DNA from 4 places in the Cohaesibacter sp. CAU 1516 genome. Region 1 is predicted to be linked to each of the others. Evidence: predicted binding sites of a transcription regulator. Region 1 holds the regulator's gene; each other region holds the start of a gene.

Region 1 (5,658 bases):
GACCTGACCGAGGGTCGTGGTGGGATCCATCGCACAGAGATAGTTTTCATGCACACGGAACAAAAAGGCCGCCGCAATCTCCAGCGGAAAGAGCCACAGATGGGCCAGCCAGAATTGCTGGCGATTGATTGTGCCCCGGCTGTCAAACAGCAGCTGTTCGAAGGTCATAGCATGATCCAATCCATCCGGACACCTCGGGGGGCTTCGGCCCGTGTGAGGTGACCGTGACATCTTACAGGTGGTGTGCTGAAGGTATGCACATTTGGATGTTTGAAAGGATAACGCCATTTGTCCCCAAAAGGGGGACTTTCTTAACCGTCATCACCATTTTCATTCTCTAGCCCACCGGTCAGGGGAGCGACGATCTCATCTGGCGCTCCGAATGCACTCTGGGGCAAGCGCCCTTGGGGATAAGACAAACAAAAACCCCGCAACTGGAACAGTGCGGGGTTCGAGAATGTCAAAGATCTTTAGGGGATCAATCGCGCAGCAGCTCGTTGATCGAGGTTTTGGAACGGGTGCGCTCGTCGACACGTTTGACGATGACCGCGCAGTAAAGGCTCGGACCAGCAGACCCGTCTGGCAGCGGCTTGCCTGGCATGGCACCGGAGACAACCACGGAATAAGGCGGTACTTCACCCATGAAGATTTCACCGGTATTGCGATCGACGATCTTGGTGGAGGCACCAAGATAGACACCCATCGACAGCACTGAGCCCTCACGGACAATGACGCCTTCGGCAACCTCGGCGCGCGCACCGATGAAGCAATTGTCTTCGATGATCACCGGACCGGCCTGCAAGGGTTCCAGCACGCCGCCAATACCAGCGCCGCCGGAAATATGCACATTTTTGCCGATCTGGGCACAGGAGCCAACAGTTGCCCAGGTGTCGACCATGGTGCCTTCACCAACAAAGGCCCCCAGATTGACGAAAGATGGCATCAGCACCACACCCTTGCCGATATGGGCAGAGCGGCGCACGATACAGTTTGGCACGGCACGGAAACCGGCTTTCTCGAAATCAAGACCGCTCCAGCCGTCAAACTTGGAAGGCACCTTGTCCCACCAGGTTGCATCGCCCGGACCACCCTTGATGATTTCCATCGGGTTGAGGCGGAAAGACAGCAACACGGCTTTCTTCAGCCACTGATTGACCACCCAATTGCCATCAGCGCCTTTTTCAGCCACGCGCGCCTGACCACTATCCAGCAAGGTCAGCGCCTTTTCGACCGCGCCGCGAATGTCACCATTGGTGGTGTTGGTGATGCTGTCGCGTTTCTCGAACGCGTCGTCGATCATTGTTTGAAGGGAAGCCAAGTCAACCTGCGTCATGTCTTTTTGCCTTTTTCTCAAGTGCACGTCCTGCCCGGTTCCGGTGACAAAGCCACGGTGAGCCGGTGCGGGGAACGGCGCAATCTGTCTTCCGTTTCTTGCACCAAGCGAGATGGCTCGGTCATTGCAAAGACGGAAACTGTCTCTGTACAACATCCATCTCTGGGCCAGTCAAGATTGGATATGGCACATGCTTCAATCACCCGCACACACCCTCTTGCACGAGTATTCGGCCAAACCATAAGCACCCTAGTAGCGGTGTCAATATAAAGTCGGGGCAATCAGGGGCATTTCGAGGTTATGGACAGATAAAGTTCCCGGCAAACACAAGTGCGAGAGTCGAAATTTCCTGCGCTTAAATAGATTGTTTAAAAATATGGCGTATCTATTTGGTTTAGGGAGTGTCGCTAAAGTATTCTTGCGCAAAACGTTAAGAAAAGTTAAGTTTTGCTTCTCTTTGCAGGGTTGTCACCTTTTTGACGTTTGGGTAAGGCGATCAACTTTGCGTGAGACAGACTCCGATGGGGATGGGGAAATGGCAGAATAGAGCGCTTTTTCCGGTTGGCACCGCGCTGGGTGAAAACGCCTCTCCTGAGGAAAATATTCTTGTCTGACCAATATAGACAGATATACTGATACGATATTCTCGAATGTGTATTGCTGCCGGCGTGGGTGGTTCTCAGGATCATCCTTCGGCCCGAATGTTGAATTGAAGCCAGCCGGAAAATCCGGGCCTGACGTATGGAACGTTTGACCAAGGATGGGGTGGTTTCCGATCGAATGAGGGAAAAGAATTGGTTCACCAAGGGAAAGCGCCGAGCAAGCTGATGCTCACTGTTACCGTGCTTCTGTCCAGCACCGCTGTCGGAGCTGCGGCTGGCACGCCTGTCTCGCAACTGCCTGTTTCCAGCAAGGCTGAAAAACATCTGGATCCTACGTTGGACGCGCCTGTGCAGATCATTGTCTCGCGCAAGGATCAGCGTCTGCGGGTCTTCAAGGGCGGTGAGGAAATTGCGACCTCGCGTGTTTCGACCGGCAAGCGCGGCCACACCACCCCGACCGGCATCTATTCCATTCTGGAAAAGCGTCGCCGCCATTTCTCCAACCTCTATAACAGCGCGCCGATGCCTTACATGCAGCGCCTGACATGGTCTGGCATTGCCTTGCATGAATCCAATTCTGTGCCGAGCTATCCGGCGTCCCATGGCTGCATCCGGTTGCCCAACGGCTTTGCCAAAAAGCTTTTCAGCCTCACCGAGCGTGGCGCCCATGTGGTGATTGCCAATCGTGATGCTGCACCGGAACTGATTGCCCATCCGGCGCTGTTCCAGCCAGAGGAAATGACCTCTTTCGACAAACTGTCGTCCGTACAGGCAGTCGAACGGCAGGCCAGCAAGACCTTTGGCAAGGTTGCCCTCCTGTCCGACAAGCCACCGCTTGATCCGTTGGCCCATCAAATGGCCAAGCGCCTCAACCGGTTTGCTGAAATCCGCCAGAGCGACAAGCCCTTGCGTATTTTCATCACCCGTCAGGCCAAAGGCAATCTGGTCCATGAAGTCCAGACCTTGCTGAACAAACTGGGCTTTGATGCGGGCGCGCCCGATGGCCTTGTGGGCAAAATGACACTGAGTGCTGTCAACGCTTTTGTCGCCTCCAAGAAAGACAGCATCGAAAGCCGCCAGTCTTCAATCTCCACCAAGATCGATCAGACCCTGCTGGCGCAATTGTATCAGGCAGCAGGCAAGGGCGCAGTGCCGACTGGCCACCTCTTTGTGCGTCACAATTTCAAGCCCCTGTTCGATGCTCCGATCCAGATCCGCAATCCTGAGCAAGTGCTCGGCGCTCACCTCTTCACCGCGTCGCTTTCGCGTGAAGAAGAGGGTAAGCTTGATTGGCGGGCGCTGGCTCTTGGTGACATGCTGACAGCCAGGCTGCAAGACCGCTATGGGGTGACTGATCCGGGCGCCGATGATGGGATCGTGGCGTCCACAGACATTCTCGATCGTGTCATCATTCCTGATCATGTCCGCGCGCAGGTTAATCACCTGATTGGCAATGGTGCATCGCTCACCATATCCGATCGAGGCTTCAGCCGCGAAACCACGCCACAAGGCACGGATTTCATTGTGTTGACCAAACCCTCCTTGCCGAAATATGCCAAGAAGACGCCGGCCAAGGTCAAGAAACAGCGCGTGGTGAGAAAAATCACCAAGCCCAAGCGCTCGGTCGCAACAGTAAAAAAGCCAAAGAGCCGCGGCATCTTCCGCCTGTTCAAGAAGCGCAATAGTGCGCAGGTCGCCAGCAACTAGAGGCGCGACCATTTGACAATCAAAAAAGCCCGGACCTTGCAAAAGATCCGGGCTTTTTTCTTATGGTAGGGTCGGTGCGGGATCACTCGACAGAGAACTGGTCGTCGAAGCTATAGCCTGAGCCACGCACGGTGCGGATGGGATCTTTCACCCGGCCCCGATTGATGGTTTTGCGCAGGCGCCCCACATGGACATCTACGGTCCGCTCGTCGACATAGACATCATGGCCCCAGACCCCATCGAGCAGCTGTTCGCGGGAATAGACACGGCCCGGATTCTGCATCAGAAATTCCAGCAGACGATATTCGGTCGGGCCCAGATTGACCTCGCGATTGGCGCGTTTGACGCGATGGGTCTCCCGGTTTAGCTCCAAATCTCCGGCCTTAAGGATGGTTGCGACCAGATCCGGGCTGGCCCGGCGCAGGATTGCCCGCACACGGGCCATCAGCTCTGGTACGGAGAAGGGCTTGACCACATAATCATCAGCACCGGTGGAAAGTCCGCGAATGCGCTCGGATTCCTCGCCCCGCGCCGTCAGCATGATGACGGGGAGCTTGAGGGTTTTCGGTTTCGCACGCAAGCGCCTGCACAATTCGATGCCAGACAGTCCCGGCAGCATCCAATCCAGAAGCAACAGGTCTGGAAGGGTTTCCTGCAACCTGCTCTCCGCTTCATCACCGCGGGCAATAACCTCTACCTGATAGCCTTCGGCTTCCAGATTGTAACGCAGAAGAAGGCTAAGGGCTTCTTCATCCTCCACGATCATTACTTTGGGGCTCATAGCCAAATGTTCCACATTCCGAAGATCCGTGCCTGCAGGGGCAAAAAATCGGATCATACCTTCAAGTTGGCACGACATCCAAGACGACGTCATGCCCGTTTTTGATGGACGATGTCAGGAGACCAGACGGCTCCTTGAGCATCACAGGGGACGATCATCCATCGTATGCCCGGTTTTCACATAATAGATCGTTTCAGCGATGTTGGTTGCATGATCTCCGACGCGTTCGAGATGTTTGGCAGCAAACAGCAGGTTGGTGCAAACGGTGATGTTGCGTGGATCTTCCATCATGTAAGTGAGGAACTCACGGAACAACGAATTGTACAGGGCATCCACTTCACGGTCCTTCTGGACCACGGCCAATGCCACATTCTCGTCGTGGGCGGTATAGGCATCCAGCGTCCGGCGCAGCTGGTCAAGGGTGATCTCGGCCATATGCTCGATGCCGTGCATCAACTGCTTTGGATGGCTGCGGCCTTCCAGAGCCAAGGCGTTGCGGGCAATATTCTTGCCCAGATCGGCAACGCGCTCCAGATCGATGGAAATGCGCAGGGCTGCCACAATCTCACGCAAATCCTTCGCCATTGGTTGGCGACGGGCGATGGTGAGAACGGCTTTCTCTTCGATTTCCTGATCCAGCTTGTTGATGAGCGCATCCTTTGCGACCGTTGCATGGGCCGCACTCATGTCCATGCGGACCAGAGAACTAACAGCTTCTTCCACCATGCGCTCTGCATGGCCACCCATTTCGGCAATGCGGCCGGTCAGCTCGCGCAGGTCGTCATCATAGGACGAGACAATATGATCAGACATTCTTGGTATTCCCCTGATAGTCGCTCATTTGGCGGCCAGAATGTGCTGATTCCAGCCTGCCGCGAAGTCAAAAAGCTTAGCCGAAGCGGCCGGTGATATAGTCCTGCGTCCGCTGATCTTTCGGGTTGGTAAAGATCATATCGGTTTGGCCTTCCTCGACGAGATTGCCAAGATGGAAGAAAGCGGTGCGCTGAGACACACGGGCAGCCTGCTGCATGGAGTGGGTCACGATGACGATGGTGTAATTCTCGCGCAATTCGTCAATCAGCTCCTCAACCTTTGCCGTGGCGATCGGGTCAAGGGCCGAGCAGGGCTCATCCATCAGGATGACTTCCGGGCTGACCGCGATGGCGCGCGCAATGCACAGGCGCTGTTGCTGCCCACCGGACAGGCCGGTGCCTGGCTCATCAAGGCGGTCCTTG
Region 2 (5,658 bases), on a different contig from region 1:
TCTGATCTGATTGCCGGTGAAGGCCTGATGGAACCCGATGGCGTGCTGCCAGAGGGCAAGCAAGACTGGCCAGAGCCAGGCGACATCACCCGCAAACCGCTCGATTTCCCGCTCACCCGTGACCAGCGCCTCCAAGCCTTGTCCCGTGGCGATGAGGGCTTTTTGTTGGCGCTTGGCTATTCCACCCAGCGCGGCTATGGCCGCAACCACCCCTTCGCTGGCGAAATCCGCATTGGCGAGGTGGATGTTATGGTCGACGTGCCAGAGCTGGGCTTTGCGGTCTCCATTGGTCGCATTCAGGTCAGCGAATGCCAGATGGTCAACCAGTTCAAGGGCTCACGCACCGCGCCACCACAATTCACCCGCGGCTATGGTCTGGTCTTTGGCCAGTCGGAGCGCAAATCCATGTCCATGGCCCTGTGTGACCGCGCCTTGCGGTCCGACGAATTTGGCGAAGACATCATCGCACCAGCGCAGGATGAGGAATTTGTCATTTCCCATTCCGACAATGTGCAGGCCACCGGCTTCGTCGAGCATTTGAAGCTGCCGCACTATGTCGATTTTCAGGCCGAGCTGAAGCTGGTGCGCCAGATGCAGGCCGAATTCTACGCCAACCACAATCCTGATGCCAATCCGGCGCAGGCAGACAGCGATCAGGAGGCGGCACAATGAGCAATAAAGCGAGCATCACGAGCCTTTCCGACCCAAGCGCAATTGCCAATTACAATTTCGCCTATCTCGATGAACAGACCAAGCGGATGATCCGCCGAGCGATCCTCAAGGGCATTGCCATTCCCGGCTATCAGGTGCCCTTTGCCAGCCGCGAAATGCCCATGCCCTATGGCTGGGGCACCGGTGGGGTGCAGGTGACCGCCTCGATCCTTGGGCCAGATGATGTCTTGAAGGTCATCGATCAGGGGTCGGACGATACAACCAACGCGGTCTCCATTCGCGCCTTCTTTGCCAAGATGGCCCGGGTTGAGACCACCACCCAGACCAAAGCGGCCAGCGTCATTCAGACCCGTCACCGTATCCCCGAAGAGCCCTTGAGCGAAGATCAGGTGATTGTCTTTCAGGTGCCAATCCCCGAGCCTCTGCGCTTCCTTGAGCCGCGAGAGACCGAGACCCGCAAAATGCATGCGGTCGAGGATTATGGCCTGATGCATGTGAAGCTCTATGAGGATATCGCCCAGAAGGGGCATATCGCCACCAACTATGCCTATCCGGTCAAAGTGAAGGGGCGCTATGTGATGGATCCGTCGCCGACCCCGAAATTCGACAATCCGAAAATGCATCAGATGGAAGCCCTGCAGCTTTATGGCGCCGGGCGCGAAATGCGCATTTATGCCATCCCGCCCTATACCGATGTCGTCAGCCTCGATTTTGAAGATTATCCCTTTGAAATTCAGGCCTTCGAGGAGCCATGCGCTCTGTGTGGCGGCACAGGCGTCTATCTCGATGAGGTCATTCTCGATGACAAGGGCGAGCGGATGTTTGTCTGCTCCGACAGTGATTATTGCGAAGACCGCCGTGCACAGGGTTTCCGCGGCCCGATGGCACCAGATGCCAACCATGATCAAGAGGTGCCAGCATGAGCCAGCCACACTCCTCCCAATTCCATGGCAAAGAGTTCGAGGCCAAATCCTCGCTGGTTGCCCAGCGCCCGACGGACCTCAATGAAGAGCCTTTGCTGCAGGTCCGCTCGGTCAGCAAATATTATGGCCGACGCGTTGGCTGTGAAGAGATCAGCTTTGATCTCTGGCCCGGCGAAGTGCTGGCCATTGTCGGCGAGTCCGGGTCAGGTAAAACCACCTTGCTCAACTGCATCTCCACCCGCCTGACGCCAACCTCCGGCATGGTCAATTACCGCATGCGCGATGGGGCGATGCGCGAGGTCTTCCGGCTGGGTGAAGCCGAAAAGCGTTTTCTGATGCGCACCGATTGGGGCTTTGTTCATCAAAATCCCGCCGACGGACTGCGCATGACGGTCTCTGCCGGTGCCAATGTCGGCGAAAGGCTGATGGCCATCGGTCAGCGCCATTATGGCGATATCCGCCAGACCGCGACCGATTGGCTCGAACAGGTGGAAATCTCCGCCGATCGCATCGACGACGAACCTCGCGCCTTTTCCGGCGGTATGCGCCAGCGCCTGCAGATCGCCCGCAATCTGGTCACCGGTCCGCGTCTCATCTTTATGGATGAACCAACCGGCGGTCTCGATGTGTCGGTACAGGCTCGGTTGCTCGATTTGATGCGCGGTCTGGTGGCCGAATTGGGGCTGGCGGCGATTGTCGTCACCCACGATCTGGCAGTCGCCCGTCTGCTGTCCCACCGCATGGTGGTGATGAAAGGTGGCCGGGTCATCGAAACCGGTCTCACCGATCGGGTGCTGGATGATCCGCAAGCGCCTTACACCCAGCTACTCATTTCTTCCATCCTGCAGGTCTAGAAAGGCTCGATTGATGACGTCTCCCAACCATGAGATGAAGGCAACGCCGTTGATCGTCACCAACGTTGCCAAAAGCTTCGTCATGCATTTGCGTGGCTCGATCACCATTCCCGTGGTCTCGCGGGTCAATCTGGTGCTCCATGCGGGCCAATGCGCCGTGCTCGGTGGCCCGTCCGGGGTTGGCAAAAGCTCGATCCTGAAAATGATTTACGGCAATTACGCGGTCAATCAGGGCCAGATCCTGACCTGTCACCGTGACAAGATGGTGGATCTTGCCACCGCCGATCCGCGCACCATCCTGTCGGTCCGCCGCGAAACCATCGGCTATGTCAGCCAGTTTTTGCGCGCCATGCCCCGTGTCTCGGCCATGGATGTCGCAGCCGAGCCGCTGGTTGCCCAAGGCGCGGATGTGGCGGAAGCCCGCGAGCGGGCCTGCGCGATGCTTGCGCGGCTCAATCTGCCTGAAAAGCTCTGGCAACTTCCGCCTGCCACTTTCTCCGGTGGCGAACAGCAAAGGGTCAACATTGCCCGTGGTTTCCTCACCGATCACCCGATCCTGCTGCTTGATGAGCCAACGGCCTCGCTTGATGCCGCCAACCGCGCGATTGTCATTGATCTGATCGAAGAAAAGAAAGCCAAGAATGTCGCACTGCTCGGCATTTTTCACGATGCCGATGTTCGTGACGCCATCGCGGACCAGATCATTGATGTCTCGAGCTTTGCCACCAATGCCCAACTGCAGACAGAGCAAGCCAGAGACAATCTGGTCGGAGCCACAAGCGCATAAGGAACGATCATGCCGGACCACCTGACCAATAAAACCCGCCTTGGTGTCGACCCTTTGATCCATGAGACAGCCAAAGTCAGCGACAGCCTGCTTGGTCGTTACACGGAGGTCGCCGACCGTAGCCGCATCGCCGAGACGACCATGGGCGACTATTCCTATGTGATGCTGGATTGCGACATATGGCATGCAGAGATTGGCAAGTTTGCCAATATCGCCAATGCGGTGCGCATCAATGCCACCAATCACCCCACATGGCGTGCCACCCAGCATCATTTTACCTATCGCGCGTCAGACTATTTTGCGGATGCAGATATGGATCAGGACTTTTTCGCCTGGCGTCGCGATAACAAGGTCCGGATCGACCACGATGTCTGGATCGGTCATGGGGCAACCATCCTGCCCGGTGTGCGCGTTGGTCATGGGGCGGTGATCGGGGCAGGGGCGGTGGTCTCAAAAGACGTGCCTGATTATGCCATCGTCGGTGGCGTACCTGCCCGCCTCATCCGCGAACGCTTCCCTCTAGAGATCGCCAAACGTTTGATTGCATTGGCTTGGTGGGACTGGCCCCACGAGGATTTGCGCGCTGCGCTGGAAGATTTTCGCAATCTTCAAATTGATGCGTTTTTGGCGCGTTACGAGCGCTGATTGCAACGGCATTATTCCTGATCAAACGGCTATTTGTTTTGAAGGTTTATCCGCAGGAAAGCATCGCCTGTCACACAACTGAAACATGCTTTACATGCGCCTTTCACAAAGAATTCGTAGATGTTCGCCAGATCGAAACGAACAATTCAAAGCGCATTGCTTGGCGCTTGCGGGAGAAAACCAGATGCTGGAATTGACCAATGTGACACGCCGCTTCGGCACCAATACAGCCGTTGACTCCGTCACAGTGACCATTCCACAAGGCCAGATGGTTGGGATCATTGGACGCTCTGGGGCGGGCAAGTCGACCCTGTTGCGGATGATCAACCGCCTCATTGACCCGTCCGAAGGCGCGATCTCCTGTGATGACAAAAAGGTCTCGTCGATCAAGGGGCGTGAGTTGCGCGATTGGCAGCGCGATTGCGCCATGATCTTCCAGCAGTTCAATCTGGTGCCACGGCTCGACGTGTTGACCAACGTGCTGTTGGGCCGTCTCAATCATCGCAACACGCTGCTTAATCTGTTTAACATCTTTACAAGGCAAGAGCGGGCCGAAGCCCTGATCGCACTTGAGCGACTGGGCATTGAGCAAACCGCCTTGCAGCGGGCAGGGACCTTGTCCGGTGGTCAGCAGCAGCGTGTCGCCATTGCGCGCGCCTTGATGCAGAGTCCCAAGGTCATCTTGGCAGACGAGCCGATTGCATCCCTTGATCCGCTCAATGCGCAGATCGTGATGGACAGCCTCAAGGATATCAATGAGCGGGACGGCATCACGGTGGTGACCAATCTGCATACCCTTGATACGGCGCGTGCCTACTGTCAGCGGATCATCGGCATGTATCAGGGCCGTGTGGTGTTCGATGGCCCATCCTCTGAGCTGACCAATGATGCGGTGAAGATGATTTACGGCTCTTTGGAAGATGCCGAAATCTCCGAAGCCATCACTTCGACCTCCATCAAGGAATCTTTCGAGCCAGCCGTCGCCCCGGTCGCGTCAATGGCTGCAGCCGAGATCGCTTCGCCAGCGTGAATAGGCCAACAGTGAACGAACCAAAAATCTTCGATTTAACAACAGGGATGACACCGGCTAAGCCGGTTGAAACCAGGAGACACGAACATGTTTAAAAAAGCAATTCTTGCCGCCGTTTCCGTGGCTGCTCTGGCAGCCGGTGCCGCTGCGCCTTCCTTTGCCGCTGAAAAAGAATTCCGCATCGGCATTTTGGGTGGTGAAAACGAAGCGGACCGTCTGCGCAACTTCCAGTGCCTCGTTGATGCCCTGCCTGCTGCCATCGGCGTTGAAAAGGTTTCCCTTTTCCCCGCTGCCGACTATGACGGCGTGATTCAGGGCCTGCTCGGCGGCACCCTTGATTATGCAGAGCTTGGCGCTTCCGGCTATGCCAAAGTGTATTTGAAAGATCCAAAGGCCGTTGAGCCAATCCTGACCACCGTTCAGACCGATGGGTCGACCGGCTACTATTCCGTCATGGTTGCTCGCAAGGATTCCGGCATGTCCAAGCTGGAAGACATGAAGGGCAAAAAACTCGGTTTCGCCGATCCGGATTCCACCTCCGGTTTCCTTGTCCCATCTGTCACCCTGCCTGCTGCTATTGGTGGTCAGATCAAGGAATATTTCGGTGACACCGGCTTTGGCGGTGGTCATGAAAACCTTGTTCTCGAAGTGGTCAAAGGCAACTTCGATGCTGGCACCACCTGGTCTTCCGGCGTTGGCAAATTCGAAGATGGTTACACCTCTGGCAACCTGAAGAAAATGGTCGAT
Region 3 (5,658 bases), on a different contig from region 1:
GGCCATTGCGTTGCTGACCCCGTTCCGGTTCCGACGCTGGTTGCTGTCGCCGCTCGTCCTTGGTCTGATGGTCAGATGATGTTCATTTCCCTGACCGGCTTGTTAGCCAGAACCCTTTCATAGCCGAAAATGGAGAGGTCAAGCGAGCGATATTCGCCATGCAGAAACAGTTCTCCAACGGCAAACCCCGCACCGGGGGCATGCTGCAGGCCGTGACCTGAATAGCCAGCATTGAAGTAGAAATTCTCGATCTCCGGATGGGCGCCGATCACTGCATTCTGGTCGAGGGTACAATATTCATAATGCCCGGCCCATGCATTGACCATCTTGATGGCATCAAAGCCCGGCATGCGCTCATAAAGGGTTGGCCAGATGACCTCCTCGAACAAATCATAATGGGGATCGAGATCATCATGTTCAACGGCAGTGTCGATTTCTGCGCCGGGGCCGACGCCCGAAATATAGACGTTGCCTTCGGGTCGGACATAGACACCGGACGGGTCCACCATCAAGGGCATGCCCGGATGAGGCTTGGGATTGTCGATGACAAAGATGGTCCGCTTGCGGGCTTCGATCGGCAGGGGGATGCCGAGCATGGCGGCAACTTTTCCTGCTTGCGGGCCTGCGCAATTGGCAACCGCCCCGCAGGCGATGCGTTCGCCCGAGACCAGCGTGACGGTACTGACGCGGTTGCCGGTCTTCTCAAGGCCAACCACCTCGCCCTTGATGAAATGGACACCCGCTGCAATGGCTCCTTTGCGGACCAGATCAAGCAGCATATGGGCATCGAACCAGCCCTCACCGGACTGACCGTAGCAGCCTGCGGCCAGATCGTCTGTATTGAGCCAGGGGAAGCGGGCTTTCATGGCAGCTGGGTCGAGCAGGATATTGTCCGCACCATTGGCCATCTGGATCGCGTGATTGGATTGCAGGATGGGAAGGCCTGCTTCGGTTGCCAGAATCAGATAGCCGTCTTCGCAAAAGCCGATATCGGCCTCTGGGCCAAAGCGGTCCTGCAACTCACCGATGAAGCGGCGACCGAACAGGGACAGCTGGATATTTTCCGGTGTCGAGAATTGTTGGCGGATCGAGGCCGCCGACAAGGTGGTTGAGGAGTTGGCATAGGTGGGGTCTTTTTCAACCACGATGACCGAGCCTTCAAAGCCAAGATCCTTTTTGAGGAAATAGGCAAGGCAAGCACCCATGATCGCTCCGCCGATGATGACGAGATCTGCTTGTTTCATTGTTTTCCGTTCTGAATTGTCCACTCTGGTTGGACACCACCTTCCCCGGATGGCACGATTCGCCTAAGGAAGGGGGTGGCGACCTGCATCTTTGGTGCTTATGTTGTCGCGCTTGCATAATGCCGTGATGATCGGAGAAAATTCAATGTCTTTCAGACCACGTCGTACCGCCCTTTACATGCCCGGCTCGAACGCCAGGGCGCTTGAAAAAGCCCGCAACCTGAATGTCGATGTGCTGCTGCTCGATCTGGAAGATTCGGTCGCTCTTGACCAAAAAGAGATGGCGCGCGATCAGGTGGTCGAGGCCGTCAAGGTCGGCGGCTTCGGGCATCGTGAAGTGGTGATCCGGATCAATGGCATGAATACCCCATGGGGGGAGGCGGATCTGTTGGCCGCCGCAAGCGCCAAGCCGGACGCGATTGCGGTGCCGAAGGTGGATTGTGCCGAAGATGTCTATGTGGTTGGCCGCAAGCTCAATGATGCTGGCGTCGATCAGGCTGTGCGCATCTGGGCGATGATGGAAACCCCCGGCGCGATGATCCGGGCGGCGGAAATCGCCGGGGCGGTGCAGGAATATCATGGACGCCGTCTTTCCTGTTTTGTGTTGGGAACCAATGACTTGTCGAAAGAAACCCGCACCGCTATGGTGCCGGGCCGGGCGCCGATGATGCCGTGGCTGATGCAATGTCTGGCTGCTGCCCGGATGTCGGATCTGACCATCCTTGACGGGGTGTTCAATCAGTTCAATGATGCGGAAGGTTTCGTAGCCGAGTGTGAACAGGGCGCCCAGATGGGTATGGATGGCAAGACGATTATCCATCCCAAACAGATCGAGGATTGCAATCGAATCTTCTCGCCAAGCGCGGAGGAAATCGCCTCCTGCCGGACCATTATCGACGCGTTTGATGCGCCGGAAAATCAGTCGAAGAATGTGATGACCATCAATGGCAAAATGGTCGAACGTCTGCATGCGGAAATGGCCCGCCGGGTCGTCGAAATTGCCGATGCCATTGCCAAGCGGGATGAGCAGAAGTCATGAGTGAAAGACAAAAAGTCTATCGGTTTCTCACAGCCATCGATGATGCAGGCTTTTGCCACAAGGTGACGGAAGCCCTGTCTCAAGGGTGGGAGCTCTATGGCTCGCCCAGCTATGCCTATGATGCCAAGGAAGGCATCATGAAATGCGGGCAAGCGGTGGTCAAAGAGGTCGAGCCGTTTGACTATGACCGTGAGGTGAAATTAGGGGCGCTTTGAGCGCCCCTTTTTCTATTTGAGAATCCCTATTCCAGATCCATGCAATTGGCGAAGAAGGTGGTGGTGGCGGGCCAGTCGGAGAAGGTGCCTGTGACGCCGATGTCGTTGGCCAGCAGGTTGAGAAGCGCATAGACATCGCCTTCCTGTGTGATGACCTCATTAACCGAGCGATAGTACCAGCCGCCGCCTTTTGCCAGATTGCCGGAGCGTTCCAGCGACCATGCGATGAGTTTGAGGCCTGCTGCCTTGGCTTCGCGCGCGTAGGTGGAGGGGACGATTTTGCCATCCTTGGCGGTGACCAGCATCCAGAGCGGTGGGGCGAGATAATGGACGCCCATTTCTTTCAGCTCCTGCATCGAGGGCTGAAAGGTTGAAGCATCCATGATGTCCATATCCTTGCCATAGCGGCCATCGAGCCAGACGGCCTGTTTGCCAAAGGCGGGTTCATGCTCGATCCAGTAAAGCACGTCATCGAGATTGAAGCTTTGTGGCCAGACGTCGGACGGTGGAACCCCTGCTTCCTTATAGTCATCGATCAGTTTCTGGGCATAGTCGGTCTGGCTCATGCCCTCAAAGGGCATCGGGACGGCAGGGGCTTTGAGTTCCGGGGTGAATTTCGAACCCAGCGATTTGAGCAGGGCGATTGATTCCTTGTGTGTCATCAGCGTGCCCGCCGCATTGGCATAGAGATCGGTGCGCCATCCGGCCGTTGCGGACATGTAGCTATCAACATCGGTGGCGCGCGGGTTGGCTGCATCCATCTTGCCGTTGAGTTGCCGGAATTCAGCGAGCGTCAGGTCGGCGGTCAGGCATCGTGCGGCGGCTTTCTTGTCGCCCGATGCCGGGCTGAAGGGCTTGGCGCAGGTGGCCGCGAGATCAGTGGCCAGAATGTTAGTGGTGGTGTGGAGGTCATCTTGCGCGTGGCGGCAGACCAGCTGTTTGTCTTTGGTGAAGGTGACGTCGCATTCGATGATGCCTGCCCCCATGCGGGCGGCGGCCTTGTAGCTTTCCAGCGTATGCTCGGGGAATTGCAACGGTGCGCCGCGATGGCCAATGGAAAAGAGGCGCGGGGTGAGGATCTTGCCAGCCTCGATCTCGCTGACACAGGCCGCAAGTTTGTCCTTCAGCGGGCCGTCCTTCATCTGGTCGACAAGGAAGAGGGGACGCGGGCCGATGGTGGCGGCGTCAGCGAGACCAAGCGGGGCGGCGATGAAGGCCAGAGATACAATAAACGGTCGGGCAATATGGGAAAGCATGGAATCCTCAGATGGGGCGAGCGAATCAATCCGTTTGTCGGTTTGAGCGGGAGCCGACAGAGTTACCCTGTCATCCTAACGTTTGAATGACAGCATTGCTGCGCTGCAATATAGTTTCTTCAAGCGCATTGACACTATTCCATGCGTCTGAGGGAGGATAAAGATGAGCAAGACCAATCCGGGCAATTATTTCGAGGATTTTTCCATCGGTCAGATCATTCGCCATGCGACCCCGCGCACGGTGACCACCGGCGACGCGTCGCTCTATACGGCGCTCTATGGGTCGCGCTTTGCGGTGCAGAGTTCGGATGCTTTTGCCCGGGCTATTGGCTATGAGCGCGCGCCGATTGATGATCTGCTGGTCTTTCACATCGTATTCGGCAAGACGGTGCCGGACATTTCGCTCAATGCGGTGGCCAATCTGGGCTATGCGGGCTGTCGCTTCCTTGTGCCGGTCTATCCGGGGGACAGCCTGTCGGCCCAGTCCGAGGTGATTGGCCTGAAGGAAAATTCCAACGGCAAGACCGGGGTCGTTTATGTGCGCTCGACCGGCGTCAATCAGCACGGGGACGTGGTGCTGGATTATGTGCGCTGGGTGATGGTGCGCAAGAAAGAGCCTGAAACGCCGACCGGGCATGATCATGTGCCCCTGCTGCCCAAGGCCCTTGGCGCGGACAGTCTGGGGGACGCGGTGCCTGTGCTTGATGTCGATGGCTTCGATCTGGCTTTGTCCGGCTCGCCGCATCTGTGGGGCGACTATGAGATTGGCGAGCGAATCGATCATGTGGATGGCATGACCGTGGAAGAAGCCGAGCATCAGATGGCGACCCGGCTCTATCAGAACACCGCCAAGGTGCATTTCAACCAGTTCACGGAAGGGCAGGGGCGCTTTGGTCGCAGGCTGATTTATGGCGGGCATGTCATTTCGTTGGCGCGGGCCTTGTCCTTCAATGGGCTCGGCAATGCGTTTCATGTGGCTGCAATCAATGGTGGCCGTCATGTGGCGCCGCTTTTTGCCGGGGACACGGTGTTTGCCTGGTCGGAGGTGCTGGACAAGGCGGAACTGCCCGGACGCGATGATGTCGGTGCCCTGCGGTTGCGACTCTTTGCCACGAAGGACTGTTCCTGCGTGACTTATCCCGGCAAGGACGAGGCCGGTTATGCACAAGCGGTGATTTTGGATCTCGATCTCTGGGTGCTGCTGCCCCGCTAGTGGTGCTGCATGTGATCTCTGGTTTTCTAGTGTAAAATACTGATATACTTATGCTATTAGTCGATAGGTGGGTTGCTGAATTGTGCCTTGTTGCATCGTCACAACTGGCCCATGCTGGAACGATGACGCCATAGCTGTGTCTTGTGTCGCTCAAGGGTGCGTTTTGATTGTCAATTGTACCAAGTGAGGAGAAAAAAGTTATCCCACTTGTTCAAAATGCGATCCAGATCAACGACCAGCGGGTAACCTATCTTTTAGAAGGTGTCATGTACTGATCGCGTAGCCGCGCGCGCAGACGGTTTCCGTTTGTGTAACTTTTAGGCCAAAGTCGTATGATTTGATCGTCACTGGCTTTGACCAAAAGCTCTTTTGTCGGTATGACTTTGAGCTAGTCAACCAATCTTACGGTTGCTTCTTACGTAAGCGTCACCTGTCGAGGACCGAAAAATATGACAGACGTCGACCTGAAGGGCAAACGCCCGATTTCTCCCCACGTTCAGCAGGGTGCCTACAAGGTCACCTTTTCGATGGCCATCTCCATCAGTCACCGCATGTCCGGTGTCGCACTCTATGCTGGTACCTTTTTCCTTGCCTATTGGCTGATCGCTCTTGCAGCGGGCCCCGAGGCTTTCGAAACCGCACAGATGCTGTGGGGCTCGATCCTTGGACGTCTGGTTCTGTTCGGCTTTAC
Region 4 (5,658 bases), on a different contig from region 1:
TTTGCCCGCAGGGCTTGCACCATGGCAAGCTCGGCGGGTTTTTTGTGCGTCATTATTTCCTGCGACAATACAGAGGCTTGCTATCCATGGTTCAATCAGAACTTCAACGGTCAACGACTCTTGTCGAGATTATGGGACCTGACAGGCATCAACGAAGCTGCCGATAGCCGTTTCATCCAACAATAGCCGAATTAATGACCGTCCATACAGACAATTGCGCACTCTTGCAGTTGACGGAACCCGATTCCGGCAATACCATTTTAGCCTAGGTGAGTCAGAGTTTATGCTTCTAGATGAGGGTTGTAGCATGGGGGGCAAGACAGTTACACGAGCGGATTTGTGTGAGGCGGTCTATCAGAAAGTTGGCCTGTCTCGAACAGAATCTGCCGAACTGGTTGAGATGGTTCTGGAAGAAGTAAGCAATAGCCTCGTAGAAGGGCAACAGGTCAAATTGTCTTCGTTTGGTACTTTCTTCGTGCGTGAGAAGAGTGAACGGATCGGGCGTAACCCGAAAACCGGGCAGGAAGTGCCGATTTCTCCACGTCGGGTCATGGTTTTCAAGCCATCCAACGTACTGAAGAAAAAGATCAACGATTCGCTTGCTCCGGTTAAATCCTGATTTCATGAAGGCTGTTTTCTCATCGTGCGGATGGGCGTGACCCAAATCACGCCTGATTTGTATGATATGTACGCATTGCGCCGGGGTTGGATGGTCTGGCGGCATGATATATTTTGTTGTTTTTTAGCGGCGGCGATAATCGGTTACGCGAGCTAGGTGGGAATCTTGCGCAAAAGCCCAGATGCATTTCGGACGATCAGCGAAGTTGCGCAGGATCTCGACCTGCCGCAGCATGTGCTGCGCTTTTGGGAAACCCGCTTCTCCCAGATCAAGCCGATGAAGCGGGGCGGCGGTCGTCGCTACTATCGTCCCGATGATATTGATCTGCTCAAGGGTATCCGCCATCTGCTTTATGATGAGGGATACACGATCAAAGGCGTGCAGCGCATTCTGAAAGAGCAAGGTGTCCGCCATGTGATCGACACGATCGTCGGCACCGATGAGACATCAGAAACCGCAACTGCCGCACAGACTGATGCAGGGGCGACTTCCGCACATCAGGACTATCTTGAACCCAATCAGTTGGAAGTGGCCCGTCCGCCATTGGTTGCGCCACGCACCTCGGCACCGGAATCGCCTCAGCAACAGATGGCTCACCCGGCAGGTCAGATGCCAGCGCAAGGAGCGGATCATTCTGCCGCCCAACCTGTGCATCCTGCTGCGGGGGGATACAATGCCCCTCAAGCCGCTCCCTCAGCTCCAGTCAATCACGGAACAGCTACAGCACCCGTTCCGCAACCGGCTGCGGCCGTGCATGCGATCCAGCAGGCGGCAGCAAATGCAGTGCTCGGACAAGGTGACGCGGGTCCTGCCCACCCAGCCGCTCCCGCTCCGAACCAACCGGGCCCGCAAGCTGCGCCACCTTCAGGACTTCAAGCAGGGCCCCAGACCGGGCCTCAGACTGGGTCCCAGACCGGGCCTCAGACTGGGTCCCAGACCGGGCCTCTGACAGGGCCATATGCCGCAACTGCTCTGGCTCAACGTCCGGTGGCCGAGCCGCACTATCAGGACCAGCAGCCTCAGTCTTCTGCCCCACAACCGGCCCAACCTGTTGTCACAAGGGAGCCGGACCAAGCTCAGCCCGTCGGTCAGCCATCTGTTTGGCAAGAACCGCAGCAGCTGCTTTCATCCACTACCCTCCCACAGCCAGTCGTCGCAAAGTCAACTCAGCAACAGGTCCCAACCAGCGACATGCAGCCGCCAAAGGCCGCCAATCTGGCGCGGATGCATCCGCATGAGGGCGAGCATCACGGCGTTGCGCTACCCCGCGATCTGGCAATGGGTGAACCCAAATTCGTTTCTGGTGAGGCTGCGTCTATTTCGGTTTCCGAAGCGCAGCGCGTCTTGGGTGAACAAAGCGGCGGTACCAGCCTGTTCAATCGGCTGCGTGGACGCTCGGAAGATGCCGCCAAGTCTGAAAAGCCCAAAGCCGGCATGGCAAGAGACGATATTCGCCGTCTGCAATCCACGCTGTTCGAACTGCTCGAATGCAAGCGAATCCTTGATCAGGCTCGCTCTGAAGACAGATAGGGTCGCCATGAGGGCAGGGAGGTTAGCGCAGGGCTTCCATCAGGTCCTGAGAGGCAGATGCAACCGTCTTGGTTGCCAAGGCACTGGCCTTGAAGGCAACCTCCGCTTCAATCAATTCCACCAATTTGGCAGGATCAAGACTGGGGGATGCGGAGACTGGCGCAATCGGATCGGTCGGCTTGACCTCTGACTGTGCCTTGACTGTCGTTTCCGGCGCATTGTCGGGCACAGGATTGGCGATGCCGATCGCGATATCCTCGAGGCGATCTGCTGCAGCCGTCATTCCGGCGGAGGCTATGGACAATGCTGGTATCATTGCTTCAGTATAGCGCCGAAATCTTAATCGTCTTTTTGCCCGAACCGCAAAAATCTGTGCTTTTTGTAAGAATGTCGTTAACTGTTACGACAGAACAGACTGCCGGACAAAAAAATGGCCCCGCAATCCAACAGGGCCAGTATAGGCATCATCGGTCAGAAACCATGACGCTCTGGTGTGCGTGGTTCGGCCAGCGTGGCAAATGGCCATGCGCTGAGCCTAACGATCTCCGACAAGAGCGACTCAGTGGATGTCACCCCTGCCAATGTGATGCAGCGAACCTAGGCATCGGATATTGCACTCATGTGACATGTCTTGATGTCAGCAAGCAGCTCTGGGCTTTGTTTGTCATTCAGTGCCAAACAAGCTGTGTCTGTGCATCTTTTTTATGGGGCATGGGAAATTTACGTATGCAAACTGTGCGTCTCCCTATGTTAGGCTTTTTCCGGTAACGACAGCGAGGCAGGCAGATGGCGAAGAAAAACTCTTCCGAAGACCAGAAAAAGAGCGGCAAGATCTCCAGCGAACTGTATGAAAGCGAGTTGCTGCGCCTGCAGATTGAACTTGTGAAAATGCAGGAATGGATCAAGCAGACCGGACATCGGGTGGTCGTCATCTTTGAAGGCCGTGATGCTGCAGGCAAGGGCGGAACCATCAAGCGGATCACCGAACCGCTCAATCCACGCATCACGCAAGTCGTTGCCTTGCCCGCTCCGACCGAGCGCGAAAAGACTCAATGGTATTTCCAGCGCTACGTCGCCCATTTGCCTGCTCGGGGTGAGATGATCATTTTGGACCGATCCTGGTACAACCGGGCTGGTGTCGAGCGGGTCATGGGATTCTGCACTGAGGAAGAATATCGCGAGTTTTTGCGCAGTTGTCCGGAATTTGAGCGCATGCTGGTGCGTTCAGGCATCCAGTTGATCAAATACTGGTTCTCCGTTTCAGACGAAGAGCAGGAACGCCGCTTTCAGAACCGCCTGAAAGATCCGACAAAACGTTGGAAGCTGAGCCCAATGGATCTGGAAAGCCGCAAAAGATGGATGGATTACTCCAAGGCGAAGGATGAAATGTTCGCCCATACGGACATCAAGCAAGCGCCTTGGTATGTGGTCGAGTCGGACATCAAGAAACATGCGCGGATCAATTGCATCAGTCACCTTCTCTCGATGGTGCCTTATGAGGATCTGACACCCGAGCCGCTCGAGCTGGAACCGCGACCGGTCCAGAGCGGCTATGTTCGTCCACCAATGGACGAGCAGACCTTCGTGCCGGAGGTCCACAAGGACCTTTGAGAGCTGTCTTCGGAGAACAGTCCCTGCAAACCACAAGGCGCGGCTTTGATCGCGCCTTTTGTGTTTGCATTGGAAATGTCCAGTCCCCTTCAGGCAAACGCGCAAGAGGCGCAGCAAGCAATATGCTGCGAGGGGAAGATGGATAGATTTTAAAGAGAAGAAAATGGTCGGAGCGATAGCGGCGATGGCAACAAGTGGGATCAAAAGCAAACCGTTTTTGACAATGCTTTGTTGTCGGTTCGACCATCAAACGACAGATGGTTAGCACGCAGACAGCAGGCTAACGACAATGATGCCTTCAAGGCGTTACAGCAACAGAGCGCACAGCGCCAGCAAGCCCTAGCCCAACTGAATGATTGGCTTGATCAAGCGCCCAGTGGGTGCGGCATATGGACGACGGGGGCGCATATAACAGGGCGGATCGATTATCAGGGCCGCGACGTGCCGTTGATGCTTCACACCATCAAGCAACACAATTACGGCCGGATCACCCTGACCTTTGTGGACGAGCAAGGCCGATCAATCACGCGTGCTTTCCGTCGCACTCGTGATGGGCGGGGAGCGCTAAATCCGGCCCATGCTTGCAAGCAATTTGGCCTGCTCGCTCAATACCTAATTACCGCTGGCTATCCAAATTGCCTTGGCGCATGGGTGCATGGCGATTTCAATTGGACGGGAAAAACTGCTCTTCTAATAAATATCGCTGAGACTATAGATGCAATTTCTAGTGGCGATTGGGCGAGGCATTAGAATACGAACATTTTTTTAATGGACGAAGTCACAGCGATCATAAATAGTCAAATAACTAGAAATAACCATTTCAGCGAGAAATTCCGGTGGATGATTGGCCAATAAACTACGACCCAAATGACTTTCTGACTCCAATTGAAAAACCTACGTTGGATGCACAATCAATTTACAACATCGGGCTGATAATGGTCTGGTGGAGTTTAGTGGAGGCTGAAATTGATATTATGTTCGTGGCACTATTCAGGTTAGATCCCACTCATGCCCTGAGCATTACAGAGAACATGACCTCCAAAGCAAAAATTAGTTCACTTCAGGCTGCCGCACGTTCGCTGGCTAGTCCGCTTGGTGATGAATTAAGCGATAAAATAAAAGAACTGTTGGATTCTACCGCTCACTATTCTGTCAATGTTCGCAATCTTTTGGCGCACGGCAAATTTGTAGCAGGGAAAAATGAGCTTTTAAAGTTCAGTGCTCATGGAAAACTGAAACTTAGAGTCCATGATCTCGACGCTGCCGTTCTGATCGATATAGCAAATCAGATTGAGGAATTGGCAAATGATATACGATCCACTATTCCAGAAATTGTCGATGTTGTTAAATCCATGACCGCAAAAGATTTTGACGAATTTGTTTTGATCAATGAATAGATAGGTGTTATTGCGGTCCTTTTCGCGTTTTAGGGCGTCACAGTGAATTTCAAATTGTGGGTATGATTGCGGGTAAAAAATCGTCGATCTAAATTTATCAATGAAATCAATGCTGTAGGGGAAGTAATGGTCGGAGCGATAGGATTCGAACCTACGACCCCTTCACCCCCAGCGAAGTGCGCTACCAGGCTGCGCTACGCTCCGACACGTGGGCTTTATAGAGTCATTGTCATCCGCTTGCAATAAAACTTGCGCCCGGTTGGGCAATTATCCTCAGTCAACCGCTTTGAAATGCATAACAAAGTTGGATTTCAGAGGCAGAACGGAAAAGGGCCGGCATGTGGCATGCTGGCCCTGATACAATCAGCGGTCATCCATTCGCGTGGCTGATCAATAGGCATTGTCCTGATTGAGCAGCTTGAGTGGCGTGACGGCAAGGATATATAGATCCATCGATAACGACCAGTTTTCGATATAGTAGATATCATGCTGGACACGCTG

What was found. Region 1 encodes PhoB, which activates phosphate uptake and scavenging genes when phosphate is short. Its sites were predicted from a motif close to TGTCATNNANCTGTCAT; they were not measured.
Region 2: a site for PhoB is predicted at 3,950-3,966, ahead of phnC (phosphonate ABC transporter ATP-binding protein). Genes of this name have one in related genera too.
Region 3: a site for PhoB is predicted at 3,830-3,846, ahead of FDK21_RS07950 (glycerophosphodiester phosphodiesterase family protein). Genes of this name have one in related genera too.
Region 4: a site for PhoB is predicted at 2,760-2,776, ahead of ppk2 (polyphosphate kinase 2). Genes of this name have one in related genera too.

The regions. Positions count from the first base shown of each region.
Region 1 covers NZ_VANT01000003.1:71,288-76,945, reverse strand. The annotation lists gene FDK21_RS10050 (DUF805 domain-containing protein) at 1-168, opposite strand, end outside; gene dapD (2,3,4,5-tetrahydropyridine-2,6-dicarboxylate N-succinyltransferase) at 479-1,333, opposite strand; gene FDK21_RS10040 (L,D-transpeptidase family protein) at 2,161-3,642, shown strand; gene phoB (phosphate regulon transcriptional regulator PhoB) at 3,725-4,423, opposite strand; gene phoU (phosphate signaling complex protein PhoU) at 4,565-5,236, opposite strand; gene pstB (phosphate ABC transporter ATP-binding protein PstB) at 5,313-5,658, opposite strand, start outside.
Region 2 covers NZ_VANT01000005.1:8,981-14,638, reverse strand. The annotation lists gene FDK21_RS13435 (carbon-phosphorus lyase complex subunit PhnI) at 1-672, shown strand, start outside; gene FDK21_RS13430 (alpha-D-ribose 1-methylphosphonate 5-phosphate C-P-lyase PhnJ) at 669-1,595, shown strand; gene phnK (phosphonate C-P lyase system protein PhnK) at 1,592-2,449, shown strand; gene phnL (phosphonate C-P lyase system protein PhnL) at 2,463-3,236, shown strand; gene FDK21_RS13415 (acetyltransferase) at 3,246-3,881, shown strand; gene phnC (phosphonate ABC transporter ATP-binding protein) at 4,066-4,911, shown strand; gene phnD (phosphonate ABC transporter substrate-binding protein) at 4,999-5,658, shown strand, end outside.
Region 3 covers NZ_VANT01000002.1:226,308-231,965, reverse strand. The annotation lists gene FDK21_RS07965 (FAD-binding oxidoreductase) at 72-1,244, opposite strand; gene FDK21_RS07960 (CoA ester lyase) at 1,390-2,283, shown strand; gene FDK21_RS07955 (DUF1737 domain-containing protein) at 2,280-2,498, shown strand; gene FDK21_RS07950 (glycerophosphodiester phosphodiesterase family protein) at 2,525-3,754, opposite strand; gene FDK21_RS07945 (MaoC family dehydratase) at 3,918-4,967, shown strand; gene sdhC (succinate dehydrogenase, cytochrome b556 subunit) at 5,417-5,658, shown strand, end outside.
Region 4 covers NZ_VANT01000008.1:112,256-117,913, forward strand. The annotation lists gene FDK21_RS17845 (integration host factor subunit alpha) at 308-619, shown strand; partial or broken gene FDK21_RS17850 (MerR family transcriptional regulator) at 785-1,015, shown strand; gene FDK21_RS17855 (hypothetical protein) at 2,172-2,453, opposite strand; gene ppk2 (polyphosphate kinase 2) at 2,936-3,760, shown strand; gene FDK21_RS17865 (hypothetical protein) at 4,597-5,157, shown strand; tRNA gene FDK21_RS17870 (tRNA-Pro) at 5,285-5,361, opposite strand; gene FDK21_RS17875 (undecaprenyl-phosphate glucose phosphotransferase) at 5,548-5,658, opposite strand, start outside.